DNA from 2 places in the Streptomyces sp. BPTC-684 genome. Region 1 is predicted to be linked to the other one. Evidence: riboswitches for the same ligand, from Rfam matches in the RefSeq annotation. Region 1 holds a riboswitch; the other holds the start of a gene.
The links. A riboswitch is a leader RNA that binds a small molecule or an ion and turns the genes downstream of it on or off. The one in region 1 is predicted to bind cobalamin.
Positions count from the first base shown of each region.

Region 1 (6,943 bases):
GTCAGGAGCACGGTGTCGGAGAGGAACCGGGACAGCTCCACGAGGTTGCCGGGGCCGCCCTCGACCAGATAGCGCAGGGCCTCGGCGACCACACCGGCCGGGACCGACGACTCGGCCATCAGCTCCGCGTCCGGCACGGACTCGCCGCCGAGCAGCACCGTCGGGATGCCCGACGCCTTCAGCGCGGCCAGCCCGTCCTCCCAGGCGCGCTTGCCGCCGAGGAGGCGCACGACGGCCACGGACGCGCCCTCGATCAGCGCGGGCAGCTCCTCTGCCACGTCGATACGGGTCGGGTTGCCGATCCGGAAGGGCGCCCCGGAGGCCCGGGCCGCCAGCAGATCCGTGTCGGCGGTCGACAACAACAGCACAGTGCTCATGCGGGTGCTCCAGGTGCGATGAAGGGAAGTCCTGCGGGCGCGCCCTGCTCGATGAGCCGCATGAGCGCGTCCGTGTCCGCGTGTTCTTCGATGAGGTCGCCGAGGCGGTCCAGCTGCTCTTCGCGCAGCGCGCCGAACGACGTGTCCGGGGCGGGCACGAAACGCCGTCCGGCGGCGCTCGCGACCGTCTCCAGGAACCGTCGCCTGAATCCGTCGCTCTCAAGTGACCCGTGCCAGTGCGTGCCCCAGACCGCACCGACCCGGCATCCGTCCAAGAAGGCTTCCCCGCCCAGCACTTCGGCGACGCCGTGGTGGATCTCGTATCCCTCCACGGGCTCGCCCAGCGCCTCGCCGGTCGGCCGTGCAAGTGTCTTCTCGGGCGCGAACCGCACCCGTACGGGCAGCAGTCCGAGCCCCGCCACGGAGCCCGCCCGTGACTCGACCTCGTCCTCGATGTGCTCTGAAAGCACCTGGAACCCGCCGCAGATCCCCAGCACCGGACGCCCCTCGGCCGCCCTGCGCGCCAGCTCCCGCGCCAGCCCCCGTTCCCTCAGCCATTCCAACGCCCGGACCGTGCCCCGGGTTCCCGGCACGACGACCAGATCCGCGTCGGCCAGCTCCTCGGGCCGGTCCACGAACCGTACGATCACGCCCGGTTCGGCGGCGAGGGCGTCCACGTCCGTGAAGTTGGACATCAGCGGGACGGCGCAGACCGCGACCCGCAGCACGTCCTCGCCCACCGGCGGCGCCACCACGGACTCGCGCACGGCGCCGCGCAGGGAGACCCGCAGGCCGTCCTCCTCGTCGATGCCGAGGCCGTGCGCGAACGGCAGGATCCCGTACGTGTGGCGCCCGGTGAGCCCGCGCAGCATGTCGATGCCCGGTTCGAGGAGCGAGACGTCGCCCCGGAACTTGTTGACGATGTACCCGGCGACCAGCGCCTGGTCCTCGGGGCTCAGCAGCGCCGTCGTACCGAAGAACGAGGCGAACACCCCGCCCCGGTCGATGTCGCCGACCACCACCACCGGAAGCTTCGCGGCGCGCGCGATGCCCATGTTGACGATGTCGGTACGCCGCAGGTTGATCTCGGCCGGACTGCCCGCCCCCTCGCAGATCACGGCGTCATATGTGCCCCGCAGCCGCTCCAGACAGTCCACGACGGTGCCGAGAAGGGCCTCCTGGCGCCCGCCGTGGTAGCCGCTGGCGCTCAGTTCGCCCACCGGCCTGCCCATCAGTACGACCTGGCTCGACCGGTCGCTCCCCGGCTTGAGCAGCACGGGGTTCATCAGCGCGGACGGCTCGACGCGCGCCGCCTGCGCCTGCATCGCCTGCGCCCGCCCGATCTCGGCGCCCTCGCGCGTGACGAACGAGTTGAGGGACATGTTCTGCCCCTTGAACGGCGCGACCTTCACGCCCTGGCGCACCAGCCACCGGCAGATCCCGGCGGTGACGACGCTCTTCCCGGCATCCGACGTGGTGCCCGCGACCAGCAGTCCGCCGCTCATGTACGTACCTTCCTCACCGCGATCGCCGCGCCCAGCGCCAGCCAGCCCACCCGGCGCGACAGCCGCACCGCCCGCTCGATGTCCGGGACCTCCACCGCCCGGCCGCCCCCGTTCAGGACGGGCCGGTGCTCGACGCGGCCGCCGTACGAGAGGGTGCCGCCGAGCCGTACGCCCAGCGCGCCCGCGAACGACGCCTCCACCGGACCCGCGTTGGGGCTCGGGTGCTTGCGGGCGTCGTCGCGCCACGCGCGCGTGGCGGCGCGCGGATCGCCTCCGGCGGCCACCGCGAGTGCGGCGGTGAGCCGGGCGCCCGGCCAGCCCGCCACGTCGTCCAGGCGCGCCGAGGCCCACCCGTACCGCAGATGGCGCGGCGAGCGGTGGCCGACCATCGCGTCCAGCGTGTTGACCGCACGGAACGCGACCAGTCCCGGCACTCCCGCGAGCGCCCCCCACACCAGCGCGCCGACCACGGCGTCGGAGGTGTTCTCGGCGACGGACTCGACGACCGCGCGCGCGATGCCGGGCGCGTCCAGGGACTGCGGGTCGCGCCCGCACAGGTGCGGCAGGCGCGCGCGGGCCGCCTCGACGTCCCCGGCAGCGAGGGCGGCGCCGATCGCCCGGGCCTCCCGGCCCAGCGAAGTGCCGCCCACGACGGCCCAGGTGGCGGCCGCGGTCAGGGCGACGGACGCGGCGGGACGCTCGCGTACCGCGCGCGTGGCGAGCAGTGCGGCGCCCGCGGCGCCTCCGGCGCACACGGCGGTGTGCAGCGCGCCCCAGCCCCGGTGGTCGCGCCACAGCGCGCGCTCCACGGCGGCCGCGGCACGGCCGAACGCGGCGACCGGGTGCCCGCGGCGGGGGTCGCCGAGGAGGAGGTCGCCGAGGAGACCGGCGGTGGCGCCGTACGCGAAAGTGCGATCGGCACGCATGGGATCAGCCCGCCGCAACGCCGTGAAGGGCTCTGGTACTTCCGGGGGGTGCCGGCAACAGGCAGGCGCGCATGGCGGTATGTCCTCACTCAGGGTGTCCGCGCCCTGGTACGACGTCGACCGGCGGTGAGAGTTCCTGGCTCACGGGGATGATTCCCCGATGACAGTGGCGGGACCGCGCCGGATTCGCACCGGCTTCCTCTTCTGCCGCCGTAATGGCTCGGGCAGTCCACCACGCCCGGGAACGCCCGTCAACTCGCTGCTGACCTGCGACGGGAGAGTGTGCCCAGGCACACAGAGAACCGCCCTCCGGCGGGGCCGGAGGGCGGTTCTGGGGTGGGTGCGGTACTGCTCGCGCGCTACTTGCCGACGATCAGATTGATGCCGTACGCGACGGCCGCCGCGCAGAGCGCGAAGCAGAGGTAGGCGGTGGTGCGGGCCACGACGACGTTGCCCTTGCCGGCCGCGGCCGACTGCTGCTTGCTGAGGCCGACGATCCCGACGGTGAACAGGCCCACCAGGCCGACGGTGACGATGAGGCTGACACCGAAGACGGTGCCGAGAGCTGCCCAGTCGATGTGCATGACGATTCCTTCGGTGTGCGCGGCCGGGTCAGACGGTGGCCGGGCGGGCCGGGTCGGCGGGGGCCACCGGGGCCGGCGCCGGGATGGTGGCCGTCAGATCGGCGGCCACGGCGGCGACGGTGGGCGGCGGGGTGACGGCGGCGATCGCGGTGGTCACGACGCCCGCGGGCTCGGCCGGGGACTCGGCCGGGGCGGCGGTGGCGGTGACGTCGTTGTGGTCGACCGGCTCGCGGCGCGACAGCTTCCAGATGAAGCCGGAGCCCGCGATCAGCAGGATCGCCACGAGGACGACGCCCCAGGTGCCCTGGCCGGTCAGGAACTCGGCGCCGGCGCCGACCAGACCCGCGGCGGGCAGGGTCAGGCCCCAGGCGATGAACATGCGGGTCGCGGTGGACCAGCGGACCACACCGCCCTTGCGGCCGAGGCCGGCGCCCATGACGGAGCCGGAGCAGACCTGGGTGGTGGAGAGCGAGAAGCCGAGGTGCGAGGAGGCCAGGATGACGGTCGCGGCACCGGACTGGGCGGCGAAGCCCTGCGGCGGCGCCAGCTCGGTCAGGCCCTTGCCCATGGTGCGGATGATGCGCCAGCCGCCGAGGTAGGTGCCCATGGCGATGGCCATGCCGGCCGAGACGATGACCCACATCGGAGGGTTGGCGCCCGGGTGCAGCACACCGCCGGTGACCAGGGCGAGCGTGATGATGCCCATGGTCTTCTGCGCGTCGTTGGTGCCGTGGGCGAGCGAGACGAGACCGGCGGAGGCGATCTGCCCGGCCCGGTAGCCCTTGGCGGTGGCCTTCTCGGCAGCCGGGTCGACGTTTCGGTTGATCCGGTACGTCAGACGCGTGGCCAGCATCGAGGCGACGCCCGCGACGATCGGGGCGGCGACGGCGGGGAGCAGCACCTTGGTGACGACGGTCGAGCCGTTCACCGAGGACCAGCCGGCCGACATCACGGCCGCGCCGATCAGACCGCCGAACAGCGCGTGGGACGAGCTGGACGGCAGGCCGAGCAGCCAGGTCACCAGGTTCCAGAGGATGGCGCCGACGAGCGCCGCGAAGATGACCTCTGTTCTGATGCCCTTTTCGTTGATGATCCCGCCGGAGATCGTCTTGGCGACCTCCACCGACAGGAACGCGCCGACCAGGTTGAGCGCGGCGGACATGGCGACCGCGGCTTTGGGCTTCAGGGCGCCGGTCGAGATGGTCGTGGCCATCGCGTTGGCGGTGTCATGGAAACCGTTCGTGAAATCGAACACTAGAGCTGTCACGACCACAATGGCGAGCAGCAGCGTGATGTGTTCCATTTACCCAGGCAATCGTTCGACGTCAGTGGCTGGACGAACGTAAGTAACCTGGATGAACGGAAGGTGAACTGGGTCGGGCGTCACGGTGTATCTGACCGGTTTCTGGTGCGGTCAGGCCCTGACGAACCCCTATATACCGGCCATAGAGCCCATTGAAGAGATTCTGCTCACTCCGCCGCCCTCGGCGCGGAGCCTGCGAGGATCACTTTCATGGGAGAGCCGAACGACTCAGCGGCGATCGCCGCGGCCTGGGCCGAGCTGACCGCCACCGCGCGCCGCACCGCCGAGGAAGGCCTGGTCGTGGGCACCTCGGGCAACGTCTCCGTACGCGTCGGGGACCTGGTCCTCGTCACCCCCACCGGGGTCCCCTACGACCGCCTAGGCCCCGCCGACACCGTCGCCGTCGACCTCACCGGCCACCAGGTGACCGGCACGCTGCGCCCCACCAGCGAGCTGCCCATGCACCTGGCCGTATACCGGGACACCGACGCCCGGGCCGTCGTCCACACCCACGCCGTGCACGCCACGGCCGTCTCCACCCTGGTCACCGAGCTCCCGCCGGTCCACTACATGACCGCCGCGCTCGGCGGTCCGGTCCAGGTCGCGCCGTACGCGCTGTACGGGACCGAGGAACTGGCGCGGAACATGCTGCGCGCCCTCGAAGGCCGCACCGGCTGCCTCCTCCAGAACCACGGGACGATCACCTACGGAACCACCCTTTCCCAGGCATACGACCGCACCGCCCAGCTGGAGTGGATGTGCCGCCTCTGGCTCGCCGCCTCCTCCGTCCCCGGCCGCACCCCCTCCCTGCTCTCCGCCGCCGACCTCGACCGGGCCGCCGAACAGTTCCGGGGGTACGGCCAGCGCTGACGCCCCCGCACCCGGGCGTGCCCCGGTAGGCCCCCGCCCACTGGCCGTGTCGCCGCGCTCTGCCGACACTGGAACGGTGCGCCCGGCTACAGCGACGGCAGCGGCCGTCACCACACTCATCGGCGTCGGCGCGGCAGCGGTGGCCGCCGGACGGTACGCGAGCGACGCGGCCCTCAAGGCGCCGCCCGGCCGCCCGCTGCCCACCGACCCCGAGCTCACCGTGCACGCCACCGGGCCCGGGCGGATCGCCCTGACCCGCTGCCTGGCCTCGCTGCGGCCCGGCCTGTACGGGATCGAGGGACCCGGCATCCGCGCGGTGGTCGGCGAGATCGTCGACGTGCCGCACCCGGCGGACACCGTGGTGCGCCGCCTGGAGCTGGTCACCCGGGGCAGCCCGCGGCCGGGGGACCGGGTCCGGCTCACCCCGCAGCTCCACCACGGCACCCCGAAGGAAGCGCTCGGCCTCGACTACGAGGACGTGGAGATCCCCGCCGAGCTCGGTGTGCTGCCCGCCTGGTTGGTGCCGGGCGTGCGGAACACCTGGGTGATCACCGTGCACGGCCTGGGCACCACCCGCGAGCACCCGCTCAACCTCATCGGGTTCCTGCACCGCCACCGGCTGCCGGTGCTCGACATCGCCTACCGGGGCGACGAGGGCGCCCCCCGCTCCCCGGACGGCCTCGGCCACCTCGGCGACTCGGAGTGGCGCGACCTCGACGCCGCCGTCCGGTACGCCGTGCGCTCCGGCGCCGAGCGCGTCATCCTGCACGGCTGGTCCACCGGCGCCACCATGGCGCTGCACGCCGCCGCGAGCTCCGGGATGCGCGAGCACATCCGGGGCGTCGTCCTCGACTCGCCGGTACTCGACTGGGAGGGCACCCTGCGCGCCCTCGCCGTCGCCCACGGCGCCCCGAGCGCGCTGCTGCCGCTCGCCGTCCGGGCCGCGCAGGGCCGCACCGGCCCGCACGGCGACCGTCTGCGCGAGGCCGCCGACCCGGCCGCCCTGAGCGTCCCGGCGCTGGTCTTCCACGGCCCCGACGACACCCTGGCCTCCTGGCACCTCACCCGTGAACTCGCGGCCCGCCGCCCCGATCTGGTGACCCTTCACACCGTCCAGCACGCCCCGCACGCCTCCATGTGGAACGCGGACCCCGCCCGCTACGAGGAGGCGCTGCGGCGCTTCCTGACGCCGCTGATGTGACGCGCGGGGGCAAAGCCCCCGAAGCGGCGCACGGGGGACGGGCCGCACCGCCCCGACGATCAGGGCGCCCATTCCGTTTCTGCAATCGGCCCGTCAACGGACCGCGCCGCCCCGGGGGGACAGCCCCCGGACCCCGGCCGCGCCCGGCCCGCGCGGGAGCCGGTCTTCCCCCATTCC
Region 1 is NZ_CP124863.1:5,064,148-5,071,090, forward strand. Features, by position in the region: gene cobN (cobaltochelatase subunit CobN) at 1-377, opposite strand, end outside; gene QIY60_RS22355 (cobyric acid synthase) at 374-1,882, opposite strand; gene QIY60_RS22360 (cobalamin biosynthesis protein) at 1,879-2,808, opposite strand; cobalamin riboswitch at 2,916-3,057, opposite strand; gene QIY60_RS22365 (hypothetical protein) at 3,168-3,392, opposite strand; gene QIY60_RS22370 (inorganic phosphate transporter) at 3,421-4,695, opposite strand; gene QIY60_RS22375 (class II aldolase/adducin family protein) at 4,906-5,565, shown strand; gene QIY60_RS22380 (hypothetical protein) at 5,642-6,766, shown strand.

Region 2 (6,943 bases), 3.4 Mb from region 1:
CCAAGTACTACCGCCTCAAGAAGCATTCCTCGACATGACGGAGACCCTTCCGCCGGGCACCCCGGTGCCGCCCGAGCGCACCCTGGCCGCCGAGTTCGACACCTCCCGCACCACCGTGCGCCAGGCCCTCCAGGAGCTGGTGGTCGAGGGGCGTCTTGAGCGCATCCAGGGCAAGGGCACGTTCGTCGCCAAGCCCAAGGTCTCCCAGGCGCTGCAACTCACCTCCTACACCGAGGACATGCGCGCCCAGGGCCTGGAGCCGACCTCCCAGCTCCTGGACATCGGCTACGTCACCGCCGACGACACACTGGCGGGGCTGCTCGACATCGCGGCGGGCGGCAGGGTGCTGCGCATCGAGCGGCTGCGGCTGGCCAGCGGCGAGCCGATGGCGATCGAGACGACCCATCTGTCGGCCAAGCGCTTCCCCGCGCTGCGCCGCTCGCTCGTCAAGTACACCTCCTCTACACCGCCCTCGCGGAGGTGTGCGGGGTGCAGCTCGCCGAGGCCGAGGAGACGATCGAGACGTCGCTCGCCACCCCGCGCGAGGCCGGGCTGCTCGGCACGGACGTGGGCCTGCCGATGCTGATGCTCTCCCGCCACTCCCTGGACGGCGACGGCGAACCGGTGGAGTGGGTGCGCTCGGTGTACCGGGGCGACCGGTACAAGTTCGTCGCGCGGCTGAAAAGGCCGACGGACTGACATAGCCGGAAATAGCCTCCGGCCTGCACCGACTTCCTTCGCCACGTCCGCTATCCGGACGGGGTGTTGCGACGGTTATCCGTCCCCTGGATTTCCTGCGCATTACACAGGTGAAGTGAGGGGACGGAGCCAACGTATGCCGGAATCAACGCAAGAGCGGAGACCGGTGATCACGCCCGCGCGCGTGGTCATCGCCCTCTGCCTGATCGCGCCCTTCGTGGCGATGCTCTGGGTCGGTTCGTACGCGAAGGCCGACCCGGCCCTCGCCGGGATCCCGTTCTTCTACTGGTACCAGATGCTGTGGGTGGTCATCTCGACTGCGCTCACGATGCTCGCGTACAAGCTGTGGCAGCACGACCAGCAGGGCCGCAAGGCGGGTGAGGGCAAGTGACTCTCGCAGCCAACGACGGGGTGAACGGCGTCGCGCTCGGCGTCTTCATCTTCTTCTTCCTGGCCGTCACGGTCATCGGCTTCATGGCCGCCCGCTGGCGCCGCGCCGAGAACGAGCAGAGCCTCGACGAATGGGGGCTCGGCGGCCGCTCGTTCGGCACCTGGGTCACCTGGTTCCTGCTGGGCGGCGACCTCTACACGGCGTACACGTTCGTCGCGGTTCCGGCGGCGGTGTACGCGGCGGGCGCGGCCGGGTTCTTCGCCGTGCCGTACACGATCCTCGTCTATCCGCTGATCTTCACGTTCCTGCCCCGGCTCTGGTCGGTCTCGCACAAGCACGGCTATGTGACGACGTCCGACTTCGTGCGCGCCGGTTCGGCTCCAAGGGCCTCTCGCTCGCGGTCGCGGTCACCGGCATCCTCGCCACGATGCCGTACATCGCGCTCCAGCTGGTCGGCATCCAGGCGGTGCTCGACGTGATGGGCATCGGCGGGTCGGGCAACTGGTTCGCCAAGGACCTGCCGCTGCTGATCGCGTTCGCGGTGCTCGCCGCGTACACGTACTCGTCGGGTCTGCGCGCCCCCGCGCTGATCGCGTTCGTGAAGGACACGCTGATCTACATCGTCATCCTGGTGGCGATCATCTACATCCCGATCAAGCTGGGCGGCTTCGACGACATCTTCGCGGCGGCCCGGCACAAGTTCGAGACGCCCAACGCGCCCGGGAAGCCCACGGGCGCGCTCGTGCCCCCGAGGCCGGGCAGTGGACGTACGCCACGCTCGCCCTCGGCTCGGCGCTCGCGCTCTTCATGTACCCGCACTCGATCACGGCGACCCTCTCCTCCCGCAGCCGCAACGTCATCCGCCGCAACACCACGATCCTGCCGCTGTACTCGCTGATGCTGGGCCTGCTCGCGCTGCTCGGCTTCATGGCGATCGCGGCCGGGGTCAAGGTCAAGAACGGCCAGCTGGCGATCCCGCAGCTGTTCGAGGACATGTTCCCGGACTGGTTCGCGGGCGTGGCGTTCGCCGCCATCGGCATCGGCGCGCTCGTCCCGGCGGCGATCATGTCGATCGCGGCCGCGAACCTCTTCACCCGCAACATCTACAAGGACTTCCTCAAGCCGAACGCCACGCCGGCGCAGGAGACCAAGGTCTCCAAGCTGGTCTCGCTCCTGGTGAAGGTGGGCGCGCTGGTCTTCGTCCTGACGATGGACAAGACGGTCGTGATCAACTTCCAGCTGCTCGGCGGCATCTGGATCCTGCAGACCTTCCCGGCCCTGGTGGGCGGTCTGTTCACCCGCTGGTTCCACCGCTGGGCGCTGCTCGCGGGCTGGGCGGTGGGCATGGCGTACGGCACGCTCGCCGCGTACGGGGTCGCCTCGCCCACCCAGAAGCACTTCGGCGGCAGCTCCAAGGAGATCCCCGGCATCGGTGAGATCGGCTACATCGGCCTCACCGCGTTCCTCCTGAACGTCGCCACCACCGTCGTCCTCACGGTCGTCCTGCGAGCCGTGAAGGCCCTCGACGGCGTCGACGAGACGTCCCCGGAGGACTACACGGCGGACGCGGGCGACCCGGGCGTACAGACGAAACTCCCGGCGGCGACACACTGACGCAAGCCGCAGAAAAACCGGCCGCCGGTGAAACCCGGCGGCCCGTTCCTGGGGAATGCCCACGACCGCCAGAAGGTTCGGTCTACGGCGCTCCCAACCCCCTTGAGGGCGCGGGGGTGTGACATGTGCGGCTCCGCCGCGTGGGCGCGACCAGCCCAAGACGGCCCGCAGTCAACCGACTACCCAGCAACACAACATGTGGGGGCACCACACAGCCCGGCACAAGATGTATGCTCGTGCTCGCTGTCGCCGCAGGGGAATCCGGTGCAAATCCGGAACTGTCCCGCAACGGTGTACTCGTACGCATTTGCGTACCTGGTCAGTCCGAGGACCTGCCGACAGCGCGCCCTGGCCGTCCGGCCCGGGTGCCAGACGTCCAGGCCTCGCGGAATGGGCAGTGGACGCGGCGTACCCCCGAGGGGGTGTGTCCGTGTGCCCGCACCTCCCCAAGGCCCCGTGCCGAGCGAGTGCCCCCACGTGACCATCGCCCCTGCGGATCCCGCCTCAGCGATCGCCGAAGAGCCGGCCGATGCCCCCGGGACCGCCCTGCTGCGGACCCTGACCGACCTCACCGCCGATCTGCCGGACACCGACCCCGGCCGTGTCGCCGCCGCCGCGCTGCGCGGCCGCAACGCGCGCTCGGACGAGGCGGAGCTGCGTGGGCTCGCCACCGAGGTCGCCGCCGGTCTGATCTCCGAGGACCCGGCGTACTCCCGCCTCGCCGCCCGGCTGCTGACGCTCACGATCGCCGAGGAGGCCGCGACCCAGGGCTCGGTCTCGTTCTCCGAGTCGGTCGAGGTCGGCCACCGCGAGGGCCTGATCGCGGACCGCACCGCCGACTTCGTACGGCTGCACGCGGCCCGCCTGGACGCGCTGGTGGCGGACTCCCTCGCGGACGGCGCCGACGACCGCTTCGGCTACTTCGGCCTGCGCACGCTCTACTCGCGCTACCTGCTGCGGCACCCGATCACCCGCATGGTCATCGAGACCCCGCAGCACTTCATGCTCCGGGTCGCGGCGGGCCTGGCCGAGGACGACTCGGTGCGCGCGCTCGACGAGGTCGCCTCGCTGTACGGCCTGATGAGCCGCCTCGACTACCTGCCGTCCTCCCCCACGCTCTTCAACTCCGGCACCCGCCACCCGCAGATGTCCAGCTGCTACCTGCTGGACTCGCCGCTGGACGAGCTGGACTCGATCTACGACCGCTACCACCAGGTGGCCCGCCTGTCGAAGCACGCGGGCGGCATCGGCCTCTCGTACTCCCGCATCCGCTCGCGCGGCTCGCTCATCCGGGGCACCAACGGCCACTCCAACGGCATCGTCCCGTTCCTGAAGACGCTGGACGCCTCGGTCGCGGCCGTCAACCAGGGCGGGCGGCGCAAGGGCGCGGCGGCGGTCTACCTGGAGACCTGGCACTCCGACATCGAGGAGTTCCTGGAGCTGCGCGACAACACCGGTGAGGACGCCCGGCGTACGCACAACCTGAACCTGGCGCACTGGATCCTGGACGAGTTCATGCGCCGCGTGGACGCGGACGGCACCTGGTCGCTGTTCTCCCCGCCGACGTGCCCGAGCTGGTCGACCTGTGGGGCGACGAGTTCGACGCCGCCTACCGCAAGGCCGAGGCGGCCGGTCTCGCCCAGAAGACCATCCCGGCCCGGGACCTGTACGGCCGGATGATGCGCACCCTGGCGCAGACCGGCAACGGCTGGATGACCTTCAAGGACGCCTCCAACCGCACCGCCAACCAGACGGCGGAGCCGGGCCACACGGTCCACTCCTCCAACCTCTGCACCGAGATCCTCGAGGTCACGGACGACGGCGAGACGGCCGTCTGCAACCTCGGCTCGGTCAACCTCGGCGCCTTCGTCCTCGCCTCCGGCGAGATCGACTGGAAGCGCCTGGACGAGACCGTCCGTACGGCCGTGACCTTCCTGGACCGGGTCGTCGACATCAACTTCTACCCGACCGAGCAGGCCGGCCGCTCCAACGCCAAGTGGCGTCCGGTGGGCCTGGGCGCGATGGGCCTCCAGGACGTCTTCTTCAAGCTGCGCCTGCCCTTCGACTCCCCGAGGCGAAGGCGCTCTCCACCAAGCTCGCCGAGCGCATCATGCTCACGGCGTACGAGGCGTCCCGCGACCTCGCCGAGCGCTCGGGCCCGCTGCCCGCGTGGGACAAGACCCGTGCCGCGCGCGGCGTGCTGCACCCCGACCACTACGACGTCGAGCTGAACTGGCCGGAGCGCTGGGCGGCGCTGCGCGAGCGGATCGCCTCGGTGGGCATGCGCAACTCGCTGCTGCTCGCGATCGCCCCGACCGCGACCATCGCGTCCATCGCCGGTGTCTACGAGTGCATCGAGCCGCAGGTCTCCAACCTGTTCAAGCGCGAGACGCTGTCGGGTGAGTTCCTCCAGGTCAACGGCTACCTGGTGGAGGACCTGAAGAAGCTCGGCGTGTGGGACGCGCAGTCCCGCGAGGCGCTGCGCGACGCCAGCGGCTCGGTGCAGGACTGCAGCTGGATCCCGGCCGACGTGCGCGCGCTCTACCGCACGGCGTGGGAGATCCGCAGCGCGGCCTGATCGACATGGCGGCGGCGCGCCCCGTTCCTGGACCAGTCGCAGTCGCTGAACCTGTTCCTGGAGACGCCCACCATCGGCAAGCTGTCGTCGATGTACGCGTACGCCTGGAAGCAGGGTCTGAAGACGACGTACTACCTGCGCTCGCGCCCGGCGACCCGGATCGCCCGCGCCGCCCAGGCCACCGCCCCGATCCCCGTCCAGCAGGCGGCCCCCGACGCCGACGCGATCGCCTGCTCCCTTGAGAACCCCGAGTCCTGCGAGGCCTGCCAGTAATGAGCTCCACCGAAAAGAACCTGCTCGACCCGGGCTTCGAACTGACCCTGCGTCCGATGCGCTACCCGGACTTCTACGAGCGCTACCGGGACGCCATCAAGAACACCTGGACGGTGGAGGAGGTCGACCTCCACTCCGACGTCGCCGACCTCGCCAAGCTGTCGCCGGGCGAGCAGCACATGATCGGCCGTCTGGTCGCGTTCTTCGCGACCGGCGACTCGATCGTGGCGAACAACCTCGTGCTGACGCTGTACAAGCACATCAACTCCCCCGAGGCGCGGCTCTACTTGAGCCGTCAGCTCTTCGAGGAGGCCGTGCACGTCCAGTTCTATCTGACGCTGCTCGACACCTATCTGCCTGACCTGGACGACCGCGCGGCGGCGTTCGACGCGGTCGAGAACATCCCCTCGATCCGCGAGAAGGCCCAGTTCTGCTTCAAGTGGATCAACGAGGTCGAGAAGCTGGAGCGCCTGGAGACGAAGGCCGACCGCCGCCGCTTCCTGCTCAACCTGATCTGCTTCGCGGTCTGCATCGAGGGCCTGTTCTTCTACGGCGCCTTCGCGTACGTGTACTGGTTCCGCAGCCGCGGTCTGCTGCACGGCCTCGCCACCGGCACCAACTGGGTGTTCCGCGACGAGACGATGCACATGAACTTCGCCTTCGAGGTCGTGGACACCGTCCGCAAGGAGGAGCCGGAGCTCTTCGACGACCAGCTTCAGCAGCAGGTCACCGACATGATCAAGGAAGCGGTGGAGGCCGAGCTCCAGTTCGGCCGCGACCTGTGCGGCGAGGGCCTGCCGGGCATGAACACCGAGTCGATGCGCGAGTACCTCCAGTGCGTCGCCGACCAGCGCCTCCAGCGCCTCGGCTTCGCCCCGGTGTACGGCTCGTCGAACCCGTTCTCCTTCATGGAGCTCCAGGGCGTCCAGGAGCTCACGAACTTCTTCGAGCGCCGCCCGTCCGCGTACCAGGTCGCGGTCGAGGGCTCGGTGGGCTTCGACGAGGAGTTCTAGTCTTTTAGGGGCGCGGGGAACTGCGCGACAAGCCCCACCGGCCCGCAGACGATCTAGAAAGAAAGGGGCCCCGCACCAGAAGGGTGCGGGGCCCCTTTCAGCGACCGGAAATCAGGCGTTCGGCACAACCTCGTACCGAGGCGTACCCTCCGCCATCTGCTTCAGCGCATCCTTGCGATCCCGCTTGGAGAGCCGGTCGATGTACAGGTACCCGTACAGGTGGTCCGTCTCGTGCTGCAGGCACCGCGCGAAGTAGCCCGTGCCGCGCACCGGATCGGGTTGCCCTCGGCGTCCTGGCCGCTGACCACCGCGTAGTCGGGGCGGGCCAGCTCGGCGTAGGCGGTCGGAACGGACAGGCAGCCCTCGTTGGACTCG
Region 2 is NZ_CP124863.1:1,627,601-1,634,543, forward strand. Features, by position in the region: partial or broken gene QIY60_RS07160 (GntR family transcriptional regulator) at 1-699, shown strand, start outside; gene QIY60_RS07165 (DUF3311 domain-containing protein) at 836-1,090, shown strand; partial or broken gene QIY60_RS07170 (sodium:solute symporter family protein) at 1,111-2,704, shown strand; cobalamin riboswitch at 2,918-3,059, shown strand; partial or broken gene QIY60_RS07175 (ribonucleoside-diphosphate reductase subunit alpha) at 3,095-5,360, shown strand; gene QIY60_RS07180 (hypothetical protein) at 5,373-5,555, shown strand; gene QIY60_RS07185 (ribonucleotide-diphosphate reductase subunit beta) at 5,555-6,568, shown strand; partial or broken gene def (peptide deformylase) at 6,680-6,943, opposite strand, start outside.
Region 2: it holds a riboswitch for cobalamin, as region 1 does, so the genes downstream of both, QIY60_RS07175 (ribonucleoside-diphosphate reductase subunit alpha) here and QIY60_RS22360 (cobalamin biosynthesis protein) in region 1, are expected to answer to the same signal.